DNA from 4 places in the Rhizobium binae genome. Region 3 is predicted to be linked to each of the others. Evidence: predicted binding sites of a transcription regulator. Region 3 holds the regulator's gene; each other region holds the start of a gene.
What was found. The regulator PhoB, encoded in region 3, activates phosphate uptake and scavenging genes when phosphate is short. The targets are predictions, from matches to a motif close to TGTCATNNANCTGTCAT.

Region 1 (3,815 bases), 490 kb from region 3:
TTCTGCGCGTCGTTGCCGCCGTGGCCGAGCGAATAGAGCGAGGCCGAAGCAAACTGCAGGATGCGAAACGATCGATCGACTGCAAAGGGCGTCTGGCGGATGAACGTCCAGGTTACTGCCAGGATCAGAAACAGCGCCAGAAGAAATCCGATCATCGGTGACATCACGATTGCCGCAGCCGTCTTGAGAAGACCGCTCCAGACAATCGAGCTAAGGCCGGTTTTGGCAAGGCCCGCTCCGACCAGTCCGCCGACCAGAGCATGGGAGGAGCTGGAGGGAATCCCAAAGATCCAGGTCACGACGTTCCAGACGATCGCGCCCACGAGGGCTGCGAAAATCACCTGCGGCGTGACGATTGCCGGATCGATGATGCCGGTTCCAAGCGTCTCGGCCACATGCAGGCCGAAGAACAGAAAGGCGATGAAATTGAAGAAAGCGGCCCAGATGACCGCGTATTGCGGCCTCAGGACCCGAGTCGATACGATCGTCGCAATCGAATTGGCAGCATCATGCAGGCCATTGAGAAAATCGAACAGCAGGGCGACGCCGATTAGCCCGACGAGAAGGGGAAGAGCGAGCGCGGCCTCCATCAGACATTCTCGATCACGATGCCGCTGATCTCGTTGGCGACATCCTCGAAACGGTCGACCACCTTTTCCAGCTCACCATAGATTTCGCTGCCGATCATATAGGCCATTGCATTGTTGGCGCCGTGCCGGCGGAACAAATCTTTAAGGCCCTGCTCGTGCAGTTCGTCGGAGCGGCCTTCCACCCGCGTGACCTGCTCGACAATGGCAGATAGACGCGGCGCATTGACGGTCATGCGATCAAGCAACGGAATTGCCTCGGCGATAAGATTGGCGGCCTCGACAACGGTCTTGCCCATCTCCCGCATGCCCGGATCGAAGTTGGTCTGCTCGAAGAGGCGGATGGTCTTGACGGTCTTGTGCATCATGTCGATCGCGTCATCCATGGATTGGATGAGGTCCTTGATGTCGCCGCGATCGAAGGGCGTGATGAAGCTTCGCCGCACGGCCTGCATGACCTCACGCGTGATATTGTCCGCCTGGTCTTCCAATCGTACGATCGTGTCACATTGCCGTTCGATCTCAATCCCCGACAGCAGCCTGTCCAGAGCCTGTGCGGCTCCAACGATCGTCGTCGAATGCTGTTCAAACAGCACAAAAAACCGGTCTTCGCGCGGCATCAACTTTCGAAACCAACCCAGCATAAATACCTCGCGATCCCTGGTTTGTGCTATCGACGGCGAGAGCAACCCATTAAACGTGGCAGCCGTCCTAAACCCTATCTCTTTGAAGAGATAGGGGCAAATTTCAGTTTATGACAGATTTGTGACAGTGGCGCCTTGAAATAGGGACCCAGTTGAAGAACATTCTCGGTCACCGAACCTTTGGTCCATTGTCGTTCGGCACAGCCCAGGCTTTCATCCACATTGATCGGGGAAATCGACATGGCTTCCGCCACAAATAATTGCCGGCCAGTGGTGGCTGACGCGATTGCCGAAGAAAGCTAGGTCATATCTCGGCCGGCTCGTAGGCGCGACCGAGCAGCTGTTTCGCAGTGAAGCGATCGAGCAGTTTGCGGCGATCTGCTACCGAAAGGTCGGCGACAACGCGGTGGAGGTTCTGCTGATCACATCGCACGAAAGTGGCCCGTGGACCATTCCCAAAGGCTGGCCTATCACCCAGCTTGCGCCCCATCAGGTTGCCGAGCGTGAGGCATGGGAGGAAGCCGGTGTGAGGGGTAAGGCCAAGAAGCGCCACTTCGGCTTCTACACCTATATCAAGACGCGCGCCAACGGCGAGCGCGTTCCCTCGGTTGTTCAGGTCCATCTCCTGGAAGCCCGAGAAATTGACAAGAAGTTTCCGGAGGAAAAACAACGGAGCAGCCGGTGGTTGTCGCCGCTCGAAGCCGCTGTTCTCGTTCGCGAGCCCGAACTGAAAAGCTTGTTGGGCAGGGTTGAAAAAACGGTGATGAAACCGGCTAAAGCGTGATGCCGAAACTGGGCGCGGTTTTCGCAACGGCACCCTTATGTTTCGTCACCCGACCTTATAGCGATAGAACTTGCTGTCCACCGCCATCAGTGGAAAGGCGCGGGGCAGGGCACTCTTGGCGATCTCCGCAAAGCCGTTCTTCTCGTAAAAGCGGTGCGCTGCGACGAATTTGTCTGTTGTGCCGAGGAAGATATCGGTGAGGCCGGCATCCCTGCAGTGGACAAGCAGGCGGTCGAGCAGCAGCGCCGCCACGCCGTGCTCGCGGCCGCGAACTTCGGCGGCGACGAACATCTTGCGCAGCGCCGCCTGGTTGTTGCCGATATCCTTCAAGCCCACCGTGCCGACGATCGCGCCGTCCTTGACCGCCACCCAGAACTGGCCTTTGCCGGACTGGTAGAAATCCGGAATGACCCTGAGATCCGGCTGGGCATCGGCGGTGATGTCGATGCCGAATTCCTCGCGCTGGATCGGCAGGATCAACGATAGCACGTCATCGGCGTCGCCTTCGGCAAAAGGCCTGACCTCTATCTCCGCCATCGATCCCTCCCGCCTCAGGTCTGCGTGCCGCCGACGGTGACCTGATCCATGCGCAGATGCGGCTGGCCGACGCCGACCGGGACCCATTGCCCGCCCTTGCCGCAATTGCCGATGCCGGTGTCGAGCTTCATGTCGTTGCCGATCATCGACACCCGCTTCATCGCATCCGGGCCGTTGCCGATCAGCATCGCGCCCTTGATCGGCGCGCCGACCTTGCCGTTCTCGATCAGATACGCCTCGGTGCAGCCGAAGACGAACTTGCCGGAGGTGATGTCGACCTGGCCGCCGCCGAAGGAGACGGCATAGATGCCCTTCTTCACCGAGGCGATGATCTCATCAGGCGTCTTGTCGCCGCCGAGCATATAGGTGTTGGTCATGCGCGGCATCGGCACATGCGCATAACCCTGGCGGCGGCCGTTGCCGGTGGCCGCCATGCCCATCAGCCGGGCATTCTGCCGATCCTGCATATAGCCGACGAGCTTGCCGTTCTCGATCAGTACGTTGTAGCCGGAGGGCGTGCCTTCGTCGTCGATGGTGATCGAGCCGCGGCGGTTGTCGATCGTGCCGTCGTCGACGACGGTGACGCCGGGAGCGGCCACCATCTGGCCGAGAAGGCCGGCAAAGGCCGACGTCTTCTTGCGGTTGAAATCGCCTTCCAGCCCGTGGCCGACCGCCTCATGCAGCATGACGCCCGGCCAGCCGGAGCCGAGCACGACGTCCATCGTGCCTGCCGGCGCATCGATCGCTTCCAGATTGACCAGCGCCTGGCGCAGCGCTTCGTCGGCGCCATATTGCCAGCTGCCCTCGGCGATGAAATCGCCGAAGCCGATGCGACCGCCGCTGCCGTAGGAGCCGCTCTCCTGCCGCTCGCCTTCACCGACCACGACGGAAATGTTGATGCGCGTCATCGGCCGGATGTCGCGCACGCGGTGGCCGTCGGCGCGCAGGATGTCGACCACCTGCCAGCTCGCCGCGACCGAGGCTGTGACTTGCCGCACCTTGTCGTCCTTGCCCCGGAGGTAGGCGTCGATGTCCTGCAGGACCTTGACCTTCTCCTCGAAGCTCGGTTGGCCGATCGGATTCTGGTCGCCGTAGAATTTCTTGTTGGTGCCCTGGGGAGCGGCGGCATAGGTGCCGGAATAGCCGCGCGTCACCGCACCGACTGCATCGGCCGCCCGCTTCAGCGCCGCCACGGAGAGATCGCCGGCATGGGCGTAGCCCACCGCTTCGCCGGCAACGGCGCGAAGCCCGAAACCCTGCTCG
Region 2 (3,815 bases), 340 kb from region 3:
CAGCACGATGCCTGACGTCAGCATGCCGATTCCGAGCGGAGCGCCGGAGAACAGCGCGCCGATCCCCGGAATCGGGCCTAGCCAGTCGATCAGTACCGGCTGCACATAATCCGACATGAAGGGAGCGAAGGTGAAGAGACCCCACATGCCGTAGATGATCGACGGGATGCCGGCGAGAAGTTCGACCGCCCCGCCGATCGGGCCGCGAACCGAGCGCGGTGCGACTTCGGTAATGAAGACGGCAATACCCAGGCTGATCGGAACGCCGATGATCATGGCAAGCACCGAAGTGACCAGCGTGCCATAAATCGGGACAAGCCCCGAGAACTGCTGGGCAACGGGATCCCATTCCGTGCCGGTGAGGAAGCCCAGACCGAAGGTCCGGAATGCCTGAAACCCGCTCAAGGCCATGGAAGTCGCCGCGGCCAGCAGCGCTGCCAGAACGAAGAGACCGCAGCCCAGAACTATCCAATAGAAAATACGATCGCCGGTCGCGCCGTGGCGACGCTTCACGCCCACTCCCGCGGGCAGCGATGCCGATGCTTCGCTCATATCAATTGCTCGACTGCTTTGAGGGGCGTCAAAAGCATACGGGGCGGCAAGCCTCGCTTGCCGCCCCGACCGCAGGCTCGTCTGTATCAGCCCTTGAAGGAAGCTGTCCAGTAGTCTTCGATCTGCTTCACCAGGGTCTCCGGAAGCGGAACGTAATCGAGGGAAGAGGCTTCCTTCTGGCCCTTTTCCAGCGCCCACTTGAAGAAGGCGAAGGCAGCCTTGGAGCGCGCCGCATCCTTCGGATCCTTATACATGATCGCCCAGGTCGTGGCGGTCACCGGCCAGGCCTTTTCACCCGGAGCATTGGTCATGATCAGGTAGAAGTCCTGAGCCTTGGTCCATTCGGCGCTGGCGGCAGCGGCCGAGAAGCTTTCGGCATTCGGCTTCGGATACTGGCCGGCAGCGTTCTGGATCAGCGCGTAGGACAGCTTGTTCTGCAGGGCGTAGGCATATTCGACATAGCCGATCGAATCCTTGACGCGGGTAACGTAGGCGGCGACGCCTTCATTGCCCTTGCCACCGATGCCGACCGGCCAGTTGACGGCGGTGCCTTCGCCGACCTTGCTCTTCCAGTCTTCATTGACCTTGGAGAAGTAGTTGGTCCAGTTGAAGGAAGTGCCCGAACCGTCCGAACGGTGGACGACGGCGATCTGGCTGTCGGGCAGCTTCAGGCCCGGGTTCAGATCGGCGATGGCCTTGTCGTTCCACTTGGTGACGTTGCCGAGATAGATGTCGGCGAGAACCTTGCCGGTCAGCTTCAGCTCGCCCGACTTGATGCCCTTGACGTTGATGACGGGAACGATGCCGCCGACGACGAGCGGGAACTGGCCGAAGCCGCCATCGGTCAGTTCCTTGGGATCGAGCGGCTTGTCGGATGCGCCGAAGTCGACCGTTGCCGCCTTAATCTGGGCGATACCGCCGCCCGAACCGATCGACTGGTAGTTCAGCTTGTCGCCGGTCTGCTTGTTGTAGTCTGCAGACCACTTGGAGAGTACGGGATAGACGAAGGTGGAGCCGGCGCCGGTTATATCGGCGGCGGAGGCCGAAACCGCCAGAGCGGCAACAAGGCCCGCGCCGAAGCAGGCCGAGAGAATTTTGCTGGTGAGCATGAGAAACGCTTCCTCAATAAATTGTGTTCGATTGCGTGCCGTCATCGGGGCAAAGCGGCGAGTATGTTCAGCTAGTGGCGGCACATTGCAGAACGATGACGTTTGGATGACAGTTTCGTGACAACCGCCAGAGGATGAGCTCAACCGGGATGCAAAAAATGAAACAGTTCGAAATAGGAAGAAGACGAAATAACACCCTTGGCGATTGAGGCGCAATTCAAGCGATGACGAACGGACGCGTTTAAGAATAACGCATTTAATCAAGTCACTGAGACCGAGGCAGTTCACGCGGGCAAGACCGACGATCACGGTCGTTTGCACAAGCGGCTGGCGCTTCAGCTCGACCAAGCCGAAGGCGCCGATGGACCCATCGGCGTGGCCCTTATGTGCCACCCGAGCTCCTAGCCCAGATCTCTCCCCCGGCGACCATTCAAATGCCGATCCGGATCGCCGATCAGCTTCGGTTTATCGGTCGCCTATCAGACGACGTCTCAAAGCATTGGAGCATGCATCGAACACGAAGACCACCAGCAACACCAGGAGAACCATATAGCCGACATTTTGCCAGTTTGAGTTGGTGCGCATGGCCTCCCAGAGCTTAAGGCCGATGCCGCCCGCGCCGACGGCGCCGATGATGGTGGCGCCACGCACGTTCGATTCCCACTGATAGAGCGTCTGGCTGACGATAACCGGAACGATCTGCGGCATGATGCCGTAGCGATGGACCAGCATGGTCGATGCGCCCGTGGATTTGACGCCTTCGCGAGGCTTGTTGTCGATATTTTCCAGCCCTTCGGAATAGAGCTTGCCGAGCGTGCCGGTCTCCGTAAGAAAGATGGCGCCGGAACCCGCAAGCGGGCCGGGGCCGAAGGCGCGCGTCAGGAACAGCGCCCAGATCAGCATGTCGACGGAGCGCAGGAAGTCGAAGAAGCGCTTCAGCGCCTGATTGAGGAACCTGTTCGGGGTGATGTTGCGCGCCGCCATGAAGGCGAGAGGGAAGGCGGCAAGCGAACCGAGCAGCGTGCCGAGGAAAGCCATCACGATCGTCTGAAACAGCTTGGTCCACACGTCGCCATGCTGCCATGCGCTGTTGTTCCAGATATTGTCGAAGGCGAGCGACAGGTTGGACTTATCGGGCTCGATGCGCGGAGCGGAGACGATGAGACTGAGGACCTCGCCAACCGGCTTGTCAAAGAAGGTCGACTGCGTATCAAACACGAAATTCGGCCAGCCGATGAAGCGTTTGCGCACCTTTACGCGATCGGCGGAGACGCTGACGTTCCCAGCGAAACCGAGATCGGCAAGTACGTTGTCATCATAAACGGTCATCCAACTCGGCACCGGTCCGACGACTTTTGGCGCGCCGCTGGTGACATCGACCGGCACCGTCATGCCATGGGCAACGATCGTCGTCTGGCTCTTGCTTACGGTGACAATCCGGTTGCTGCCGCCGACGTCAACCGTGATGCTGCCATCGGCATTGGCCTTTACCCAGTCCGGATGCGGATCGTCACCGAGCGGCGAAAAGCGCGGATAGCGCGTCTGGATCGTGCCATCATCCTCGATGCGGAATTCCGGCTGCACGTCATAGCTGATCCACTGACTCATGTAGATGCCGAAGCGTTCCCAGTGGGCTTCGGCGATGAGCTTCGGCAGGTCGAAGAACCAGACGGCGTAGAGGCCGTAGAGCAGCGTAGCGATGAGGAGCATCAGCCCGCCGAAACGCTGGCGGAACGACCGGTGCAGATATTCCGGATAGCGCGCTTCAATTTCGTGCATGCGGTTAGCGTCGATCACCGTCATGGCGGCCTCAATGTTGCAGAAGAAAGGCGTGTTCGCCGACGAGCCGGCGGCGCAGCCAAGCGGAAAACTGGTCGACGGCAACGATCGTCACGAACAGCAGCAGAACGAGTGCCACCGTCTTGGCGCCGAATCCGCGCGAGATCGAAAGCTTCAATTCCTCGCCGATGCCGCCGCCACCGACGGCTCCGATAATGGTCGACGCACGCACATTTATCTCAAGACGCAGCAGCGCATAGGAAGCATAGTTCGGCATTAGCTGGGGCAGGGCGGCGAAGCGCACGCGCTCCAGCCAGTTCGCACCGACGGCCCGCATGCCTTCGTCCGGTTTCATGTCGATGTTTTCGGCAACTT
Region 3 (3,815 bases):
CCTGGCCGAGCAGATGGTCGCCGAATCCGTCCGGGCGCTGGTCAACGGTGATACCGCGCTGGCGCAGAAGGTCATTTCCGACGATGTGATCCTCGATCACACCGAGCGCGAGATCGGCGACAAGGCGATCGTCACCATCGCCCGCCGCCAGCCGATGGCCTCGGACCTGCGCGAAATCATGGGTTCGATCCGCATCGCCGCCGATCTCGAACGCGTCGGCGACCTCGGCAAGAACACCGCCAAGCGCGTCATCGCCGTGCAGAGCACCGGCGTTCCCCGCAAGCTCGCCCGCGGTCTCGAGCACCTGTCCGAGCTGGCGCTTGTCCAGCTCAAGGAAGTGCTCGACGTCTATACGACGCGCGCCGCCGACAAGGCGAATGCCATCCGCGAACGCGACAACGAGATCGACGCGATGTACACGTCGCTGTTCCGCGAACTCCTGACCTATATGATGGAAGATCCGCGCAACATCACGAGCTGCACGCATCTTCTGTTCTGCGCCAAGAACATCGAGCGCATCGGCGACCACGCGACCAATATCGCCGAAACGATCTACTACATGGCGACCGGCGCCCAGCCGGAAGGCGACCGTCCGAAGGACGACAGCGCCAACACCGTCGGTGCCGCCACGGAATAACCGTGCCGAACCAGCCCATTGCGTGCGCGCCCGTCCGGGCGCGCAAAGCGGTCGCAGCCAATTTCTGATTTTGCGCGGGATCCCTTGCTTAAATCATTCCCGGTTTAAGGATCGTGCGCGAGGAGACGGACACGCATGATCCCGAGAGTTGCAGTTGTTGAAGACGAAGAGGCCCTCAGCGTGCTTCTCCGCTATAATCTCGAAGCGGAAGGCTTCGAGGTCGATACCATCCTGCGCGGCGACGAGGCCGAGATCAGGCTTCAGGAGCGCACGCCCGATCTCCTGATCCTCGATTGGATGCTGCCCGGCGTCTCCGGCATCGAGCTCTGCCGGCGCCTGCGCATGCGGCCGGAAACCGAGCGGCTGCCGATCATCATGCTGACGGCGCGCGGCGAGGAGAGCGAGCGGGTCCGCGGGCTGTCCACCGGCGCCGACGATTACGTCGTCAAGCCGTTCTCGACCCCCGAACTCGTCGCCCGCGTCAAGGCCATGCTGCGCCGTGCCCGCCCGGAGGTGCTGTCCTCGGTGCTGAAATGCGGCGATATAGAGCTCGACCGCGAAACCCATCGCGTCCATCGCAAGAGCCGCGAAGTTCGCCTCGGCCCGACCGAATTCCGCCTCTTGGAATTCCTGATGTCGTCGCCGGGCCGCGTCTTCTCCCGCTCGCAGCTGCTCGACGGCGTCTGGGGCCACGACATCTATGTCGACGAACGCACCGTTGACGTCCATGTCGGCCGCCTGCGCAAGGCCTTGAACTTCTCCAACATGCAGGACGTCATCCGCACCGTCCGCGGCGCCGGCTATTCGATGGAAGCCTGAGGCTGAGGGAGTGTGGGGTTGGCGTTCCGCCGGTGCAGCCTTTCCCAGGCCTTCATCGCACCGGCGCGGCGTATGAGCGGGCACCAGCTCACCTCTGTCATCCAGGCACCACCTCTCCTCCGTCATCCCAGGGCTTGACCCTGGGATCCATGCGGCTGGCGCTGCGGGAGGAGCGATGGCATTCAACTGCAGGGAAATTATCGAAGCCGGGTGCCTGGTTGTGGATCCCAGGGTCAAGCCCTGGGATGACGGAGTGTGGGTTGGCGTTCTCGCCAAACGCACCGCTGACGTAGCTTGTGAAGCGGCGCTTCTGCCGTAACTTCATCGCGCCGGCGAGGCTTATGCGTCTAGGCACCACCTCTCCTCTGTCATCCCAGGGGCCTGACCCTCGGATCCATGCGAAGAGCACGAGAGAAGCCGCAGCCCGAATTCGCACAGCGTCGAGGAAAAACCTACAGCTTCCCACTCCAACCAATAAAAAACGGGCCACTCGGCCCGTCTTCTGCATTCTGACGATGGCGTGGCCGCTCAGCTGACCCGCGCCGCCGCCCGGCGGCGTTCGTTGATCGGCTGGTAGGCGAGCTTCTGATGATAGCTGCAATAGGGCGAATTGTCAGGAGATTCACAGCCGCAGAAGTGGAAATCGTCCTTGAGCGGATCGCCGACCGGCCATTTGCAGGTGCGTTCGGTCAGTTCGGTCAGGCCGAGGCGGCGGGAAATCGGAACGACCACGTTGCCGGCCGGCACATATTCCATGTCCTCGACCGCATCGACCTCGATCTCCTCCTTCAGCATCGTTGCGCCCTGCTGGCGGGTCACGGTGCGGGTGGTGATCCGCGAGGCGTAGCTCGGCGCGCGCGGCGTCGATGTCTGGCGCTTCGGCGTGCGCGCCGCCGTCGCCGTGCCGCCGGCCTTGGCACGGCCCGGCAGGCTCAGCCGGTGCACCTTGCCGATAACGGCGTTTCGGCTCACGCCGCCAAGCTGTGCCGCGATCTGGCTGGCGCTCAGCCCTTCGGACCACAGCTTCTTGAGTTTCTCGACCCGCTCGTCTGTCCAGTTCATGCCCTGTCTCCACCTTCTGCGTTGGTGATGGCAGAATCCCTCACCGTTGTCCCGGAAGCCTCCGAAACAGGAAACGCCTGATCAATTTTGGTGACTAGTTCCGCCGCATGCAGTCTAGTAATTGAACTTTAACCTAGTGTGAGCCTGACTCCGTGACAAGAGTCGCGGGAATCCGGATGAATCGAATTCGGAGTTTTCCCCAACTTGCTGCCTGTGCGTGTCATTTCTGCAATAATGCCTGTTGAAGGCCGGAAATGCCGCTGTACAAGCTTGCTGCATGCGCTAAGGGCGCAGTTTTGTTGACATTGCAGCGCGAAGAGGAAATAGTGCTGGTCGCCGCCGCAAGGCGGCATTTTTGATTTTTCGGGCCTGGTTTTCTTAGCCGGAGTCCGGTGATTGACAACGCTGATCGGGAGACCCGCGCCATGGCAGAAGCCGCGCCGCTTTATGACACCTATTCTCGTGCCCCGTTGCGGTTCGAGCGAGGCGAGGGCGTGTGGCTGATCACCGAAAGCGGCGAGCGTTATCTCGATTTCGGCGCCGGCGTCGCCGTCACGTCGGTCGGCCACGGCAATCCGCATGTGGTCGCCGCCCTGAAGGAGCAGGCCGACAAGGTCTGGCACCTCTCCAACATCTATGAGATCCCCGGCCAGGAGCGCCTGGCCAAACGCCTGACGGACGCCACTTTCGCCGACAAGGTGTTCTTCACCAATTCCGGTGCCGAGGCTCTCGAATGCGCGATCAAGACGGCGCGCCGCTATCAGTTTTCCAAGGGCCATCCCGAGCGCTTCCACATCATCACGTTTGAAGGCGCCTTCCATGGGCGCACGCTTGCGACGATCGCCGCCGGCGGCCAGGAGAAATATCTCGAAGGCTTCGGCCCCAAGGCGCCGGGTTTCGATCAGGTGCCGTTCGGCGATATCGAAGCGGTCCGCGCCGCGGTCACCGATGCGACGGCGGCAATTCTCATCGAGCCGGTGCAGGGCGAGGGCGGCGTACGTCCCGCCACCCCCGAATTCATGAAGGCGCTGCGCCAGATCTGCGACGAGAACGGCCTGCTGCTGATCCTCGACGAGGTCCAGACCGGCGTCGGCCGCACCGGCAAACTCTTCGCTCATGAATGGTCGGGCATCACGCCCGACATCATGGCTGTCGCCAAGGGCATCGGCGGCGGTTTCCCGCTCGGCGCCTGCCTTGCCACCGCGGAGGCCGCCTCCGGCATGAAAGCCGGCACCCATGGTTCGACCTATGGCGGCAATCCGCTGGCCATGGCCGTCGGCAGCGCCGTGCTCGATGT
Region 4 (3,815 bases), 330 kb from region 3:
CGGCCTCGATCAGGCCTTCCTCGCCGAGAATTTCGGAGACGCGCATGACGCGGCCGGCCTCGGCGGCGCGCTGGGCCGGTGTCTCGACCGCCTCGTCGGCAAGCAGCGAAGGATCCAGCAATCGGTGCGTATAATCGAAGGTGGGCCCGAGAAGCTGGCCGCCCGGCAGATCCTTGTAGGTCGCCGAGATGCGCCGTTCGATCGTCATACCAGCCGTGTCGAGCGGCCTGGAATAACCGAAACGCGGCAGCGTCGTGCGATAGGCGCGCAGCAGGAAGATCGCCTCGATCATATCGCCGCGCGCCTGGCGGATGGCCAGAGCGGCGAGCGTCCGGTCGAAAAGCGAGGCCTCGGCCATGACGCGGTCGACGGCGAGCGCCAGCTGCGCGACGATCTGGTCGATACCGATCGCCGGCAGCGAACGGTCGCCGCGGCGGCGGTCGGCGAGCAGGCGGTGGGCATTGGCGATGGCGGCCTCGCCACCCTTGACGGCAACATACATCAGCTCAGATCTCCGTTGCTGTGATCTTGGTGGTGCGCGGCAGGCAGAGGAAGCGCTCGGCCGATGTCAGCACGATGTCGATGCCGCGCGGAAAGAGCGCGCGGTTCTCGGTCCAGAGCCGCAGAAAGGTTTCCGGCAGCCCGAGGGGCGCAATTTCGGCGACGCTCTGGATGCCGGGACCGATCAGCGCCAGCCTGCGCCCACCCTCGAGTTCGGAAAGTTCGATGACGAGCGTCGTCGAACGGTCGGGATATTCCTGCGTGCCTGAGGCGAAAAGGCCGAAGGGGCAAAGCGCGGCGCCGGCTTCGGTGAAGGCGAAGCGTGCCTCGGCCTTCTCCGTGGTCACCGGCGCGCCGGTGTGGAAGCCGAGCCACTCCGGCACGGCCGATTTCGTCAGCCCCTGGGAAAGCCAGACCGGCGTATCGTGGTCGCAGAGCGTCAGCGCGATCGCGCCGGCGGCAACGCCGAGCGGCACAGGCGGCGCGACATCGGGCTGAACGGTCTGGATCGTCCCGGGACGGGCGGTTCCGTCCATCAGCATCTTGAAGACGCTCTGGGCATGGAAGACCGGCTCGGCAAAGCCGCCGGTCAAGGCTTCCGTCTTGAAGTCCATCAGTTGTCCCCCCGCACCATGGTGAAGAAATCGACGCGGGTCGCCGCCGTCTCGTCGGCCTTGCGGCGTTCGGCATCGGCGATCCGCTCAGTGATCGGCAAAAGCAGCGCCCGTTCGACGAAATCCTTCGTCGCCTCCTCCTGCCAGAGCGCATCGAAGATCGCTGCCAGCCGCGCCTTCTCGCGGTCGGTGCCGAGCGCCTGCGCGTGGCCGACCGAGCCGGAGTCGAGTCGGACCGTCGCGCGCGTCACCGTCACCTCGCCAAGATTGAAGGGAGCGCCGCCGCCGCCGATGCGTCCGCGCACCATCACCAGCCCGGTCTCCGGTCCGCGCACCGCATGCGCCGAAGGCTTTTGCGGCAACGCATTCCAGGCCGCCGAGAGTTCGCTGCGTTCTGCGCGCGCCAGCAGATCGGCGGCGCGCTTGCGCCCCGATGCCGTCTGTGACGCAGCGTTGTTGCTGTCCGCTGATATCATCGCCGCTTCCCTTCAAATGTCTATTGATATAGACAACCATACAAGCTATACTTAGTCCTAAATCGATGCCGTGACAAGCGTGTGACATTCTGCAGAGCGGCGGTCTTCTCAGGCGCGTGAAGGATGCTGTAATTCCTCGAATTCGATCGAAGGCGTGAAATGGCAGGGCAGGGGATGGAATGGCGGGACTGACTCAGGTGCAAAGGCAGACCGGCGTGGCGCTCTGGCGCCAGATCGCCGACCGGATTCGTGAGGCGATCGGCAATGGCGCCTATGATGAAACCGGAATGGTGCCGCCCGAAACCGTCCTGGCGCTGCAATTCGGTGTCAACCGGCATACGGTGCGCAGCGCTTTGGCAGCCTTGGCTCAGGAAGGCATCGTCCGTGCGGTGCAAGGTCGCGGCACGCTGATTGAACGCAAGGAGCGACTGAATTTCCCGATCACCAGACGCACGCGGTTTACCGCCGGCATCGGCGATCAGGCGCGCGAGATGCGCAGCCTGCTGTTGGATGAGGTGAAGGAGGAGGCGAGCGCCGAGGTCGCCCGCTGGCTGGGGCTGAAGGCGGGCGCAAGGGTGATCCGGCTGGAAACGCTGCGCGAGGCCGACAAGCGGCCGGTGTCAAAGGCGACGAGCTGGTTTCCCGCCGAGCATTTCGCCGGGATCGGCGAGGCCTATCGCAAACATCAATCGATCACCAAGGCTTTCGCCGACCTTGGACTGGGGGACTATGTCCGGGCGACGACCGAGGTGACTGCGGCGCATGCCGACACGGCTGATCTGGCCGATCTCGAACTCACCCCCGGTGCGATTCTGCTGATCGCCAAGGCGATGAATACCGATCTCGACGGCGTGCCGGTGCAATATTCAATCAGCCGGTTCGCGGCCGACCGGGTCCAGTTCACGATTGAGAACTAAGGACGGCCTTCCCTGTCGGTGCAGGGAAGGCCGTGGGATTCAGTGTGCGCCGGACATGTCGCCGAGCACTTCCTTGGAAGCGACGGTGGAATCGGCGTTCAGCTTGTAGACCATGGGAACGCCGGTCGCGAGATTGAGGGCGAGCACGCCTTCTTTGCTCAGCTTGTCCAGCACCATGACGAGCGAGCGCAGCGAATTGCCGTGTGCGGCGACCAGCACTTTCTCGCCGCGCAGCACCCGCGGCAGGATTTCGGTGAGGTAATAGGGCCAGACGCGGGCACCGGTATCGCGCAGGCTTTCGCCGCCGGGAGGCGGTACGTCGTAGGAGCGGCGCCAGATATGGACCTGTTCCTCGCCCCATTTGGCGCGGGCATCGTCCTTGTTGAGCCCGGAGAGGTCGCCGTAGTCGCGCTCGTTCAGTGCCTGGTCGCGGATCGTCTGCAGGTCGGGCTGGCCGACCTTATCGAGGATGAGCTTCAGCGTGTGCTGGGCGCGCACCAGCGCCGAGGTATAGGCGACGTCGAATTTGATCCCGTATTCGGCAAGTGCGGCGCCGCCGGCATTGGCTTCCTGAATGCCGAGCTCGGTCAGATCGGGATCCTTCCAGCCGGTGAAGAGATTCTTCAGGTTCCAGTCGCTCTGGCCGTGGCGAACGAGGACGAGAGTTCCGCTCATGAATATATCTCCGAAATGTCATTATTGGGAGGAAAGCCCGAGCACGTCGAGCATGGAATAGAGACCGGGCTTTTTGTCGCGCGCCCAGAGAGCTGCCTTGATGGCGCCACGCGCGAAGATCGAGCGGTCGGTCGCGCTGTGCGACAGGCTGACGATTTCGCCTTCTCCGGCGAAAAGCACGGAATGCTCGCCGATGACGGAGCCGCCGCGCAGCGTCGCAAAGCCGATCGTGCCGGCTTGCCGAGCTCCGGTATGGCCGTCGCGGACCCTCACCGATTTCGAGGCGAGATCGATATTGCGGCCCCTGGCGGCGGCCTCGCCGAGGAGAAGGGCGGTGCCGGACGGCGCATCCACCTTGTGTTTGTGGTGCATTTCCAGGATTTCGATGTCCCAGTCTGCGGGATCGAGCGCCCGCGCTGCCTGTTCGGCCAGCACGCTGAGCAGATTGACGCCGAGGCTCATATTGCCCGACTTGACGATACGGGCATGGCGGGCTGCGGCGGCGATCCGGGCATCGTCGTCCGTCGAACAGCCTGTGGTGCCGACGATGTGGACGATGCGGGCCTGGGCAGCAAGGCCCGAAAATTCCACCGTTGCTGCCGGTGAGGTGAAGTCGAGCACGCCTTCTGCAT

Region 1: J2J99_RS04985 (DUF47 domain-containing protein) is a predicted target of PhoB. The motif match lies at 1,342-1,358, and genes of this name have one in related genera.
Region 2: pstS (phosphate ABC transporter substrate-binding protein PstS) is a predicted target of PhoB. The motif match lies at 1,768-1,784, and genes of this name have one in related genera.
Region 4: phnG (phosphonate C-P lyase system protein PhnG) is a predicted target of PhoB. The motif match lies at 1,662-1,678, and genes of this name have one in related genera.

Annotation. Positions count from the first base shown of each region.
Region 1 is NZ_CP071604.1:1,046,998-1,050,812, forward strand. Features, by position in the region: gene J2J99_RS04980 (inorganic phosphate transporter) at 1-590, opposite strand, end outside; gene J2J99_RS04985 (DUF47 domain-containing protein) at 590-1,231, opposite strand; gene J2J99_RS04990 (NUDIX hydrolase) at 1,518-2,015, shown strand; gene J2J99_RS04995 (GNAT family N-acetyltransferase) at 2,061-2,552, opposite strand; gene tldD (metalloprotease TldD) at 2,567-3,815, opposite strand, start outside.
Region 2 is NZ_CP071604.1:217,319-221,133, forward strand. Features, by position in the region: gene pstC (phosphate ABC transporter permease subunit PstC) at 1-552, opposite strand, end outside; gene pstS (phosphate ABC transporter substrate-binding protein PstS) at 639-1,661, opposite strand; gene phnE (phosphonate ABC transporter, permease protein PhnE) at 2,127-3,464, opposite strand; gene phnE (phosphonate ABC transporter, permease protein PhnE) at 3,472-3,815, opposite strand, start outside.
Region 3 is NZ_CP071604.1:558,919-562,733, forward strand. Features, by position in the region: gene phoU (phosphate signaling complex protein PhoU) at 1-637, shown strand, start outside; gene phoB (phosphate regulon transcriptional regulator PhoB) at 773-1,456, shown strand; gene J2J99_RS02725 (hypothetical protein) at 1,554-1,811, opposite strand; gene J2J99_RS02730 (GcrA family cell cycle regulator) at 1,985-2,518, opposite strand; gene J2J99_RS02735 (aspartate aminotransferase family protein) at 2,944-3,815, shown strand, end outside.
Region 4 is NZ_CP071604.1:227,385-231,199, forward strand. Features, by position in the region: gene J2J99_RS01040 (carbon-phosphorus lyase complex subunit) at 1-502, opposite strand, end outside; gene phnH (phosphonate C-P lyase system protein PhnH) at 507-1,115, opposite strand; gene phnG (phosphonate C-P lyase system protein PhnG) at 1,115-1,591, opposite strand; gene phnF (phosphonate metabolism transcriptional regulator PhnF) at 1,771-2,508, shown strand; gene J2J99_RS01060 (2,3-bisphosphoglycerate-dependent phosphoglycerate mutase) at 2,548-3,183, opposite strand; gene dapB (4-hydroxy-tetrahydrodipicolinate reductase) at 3,205-3,815, opposite strand, start outside.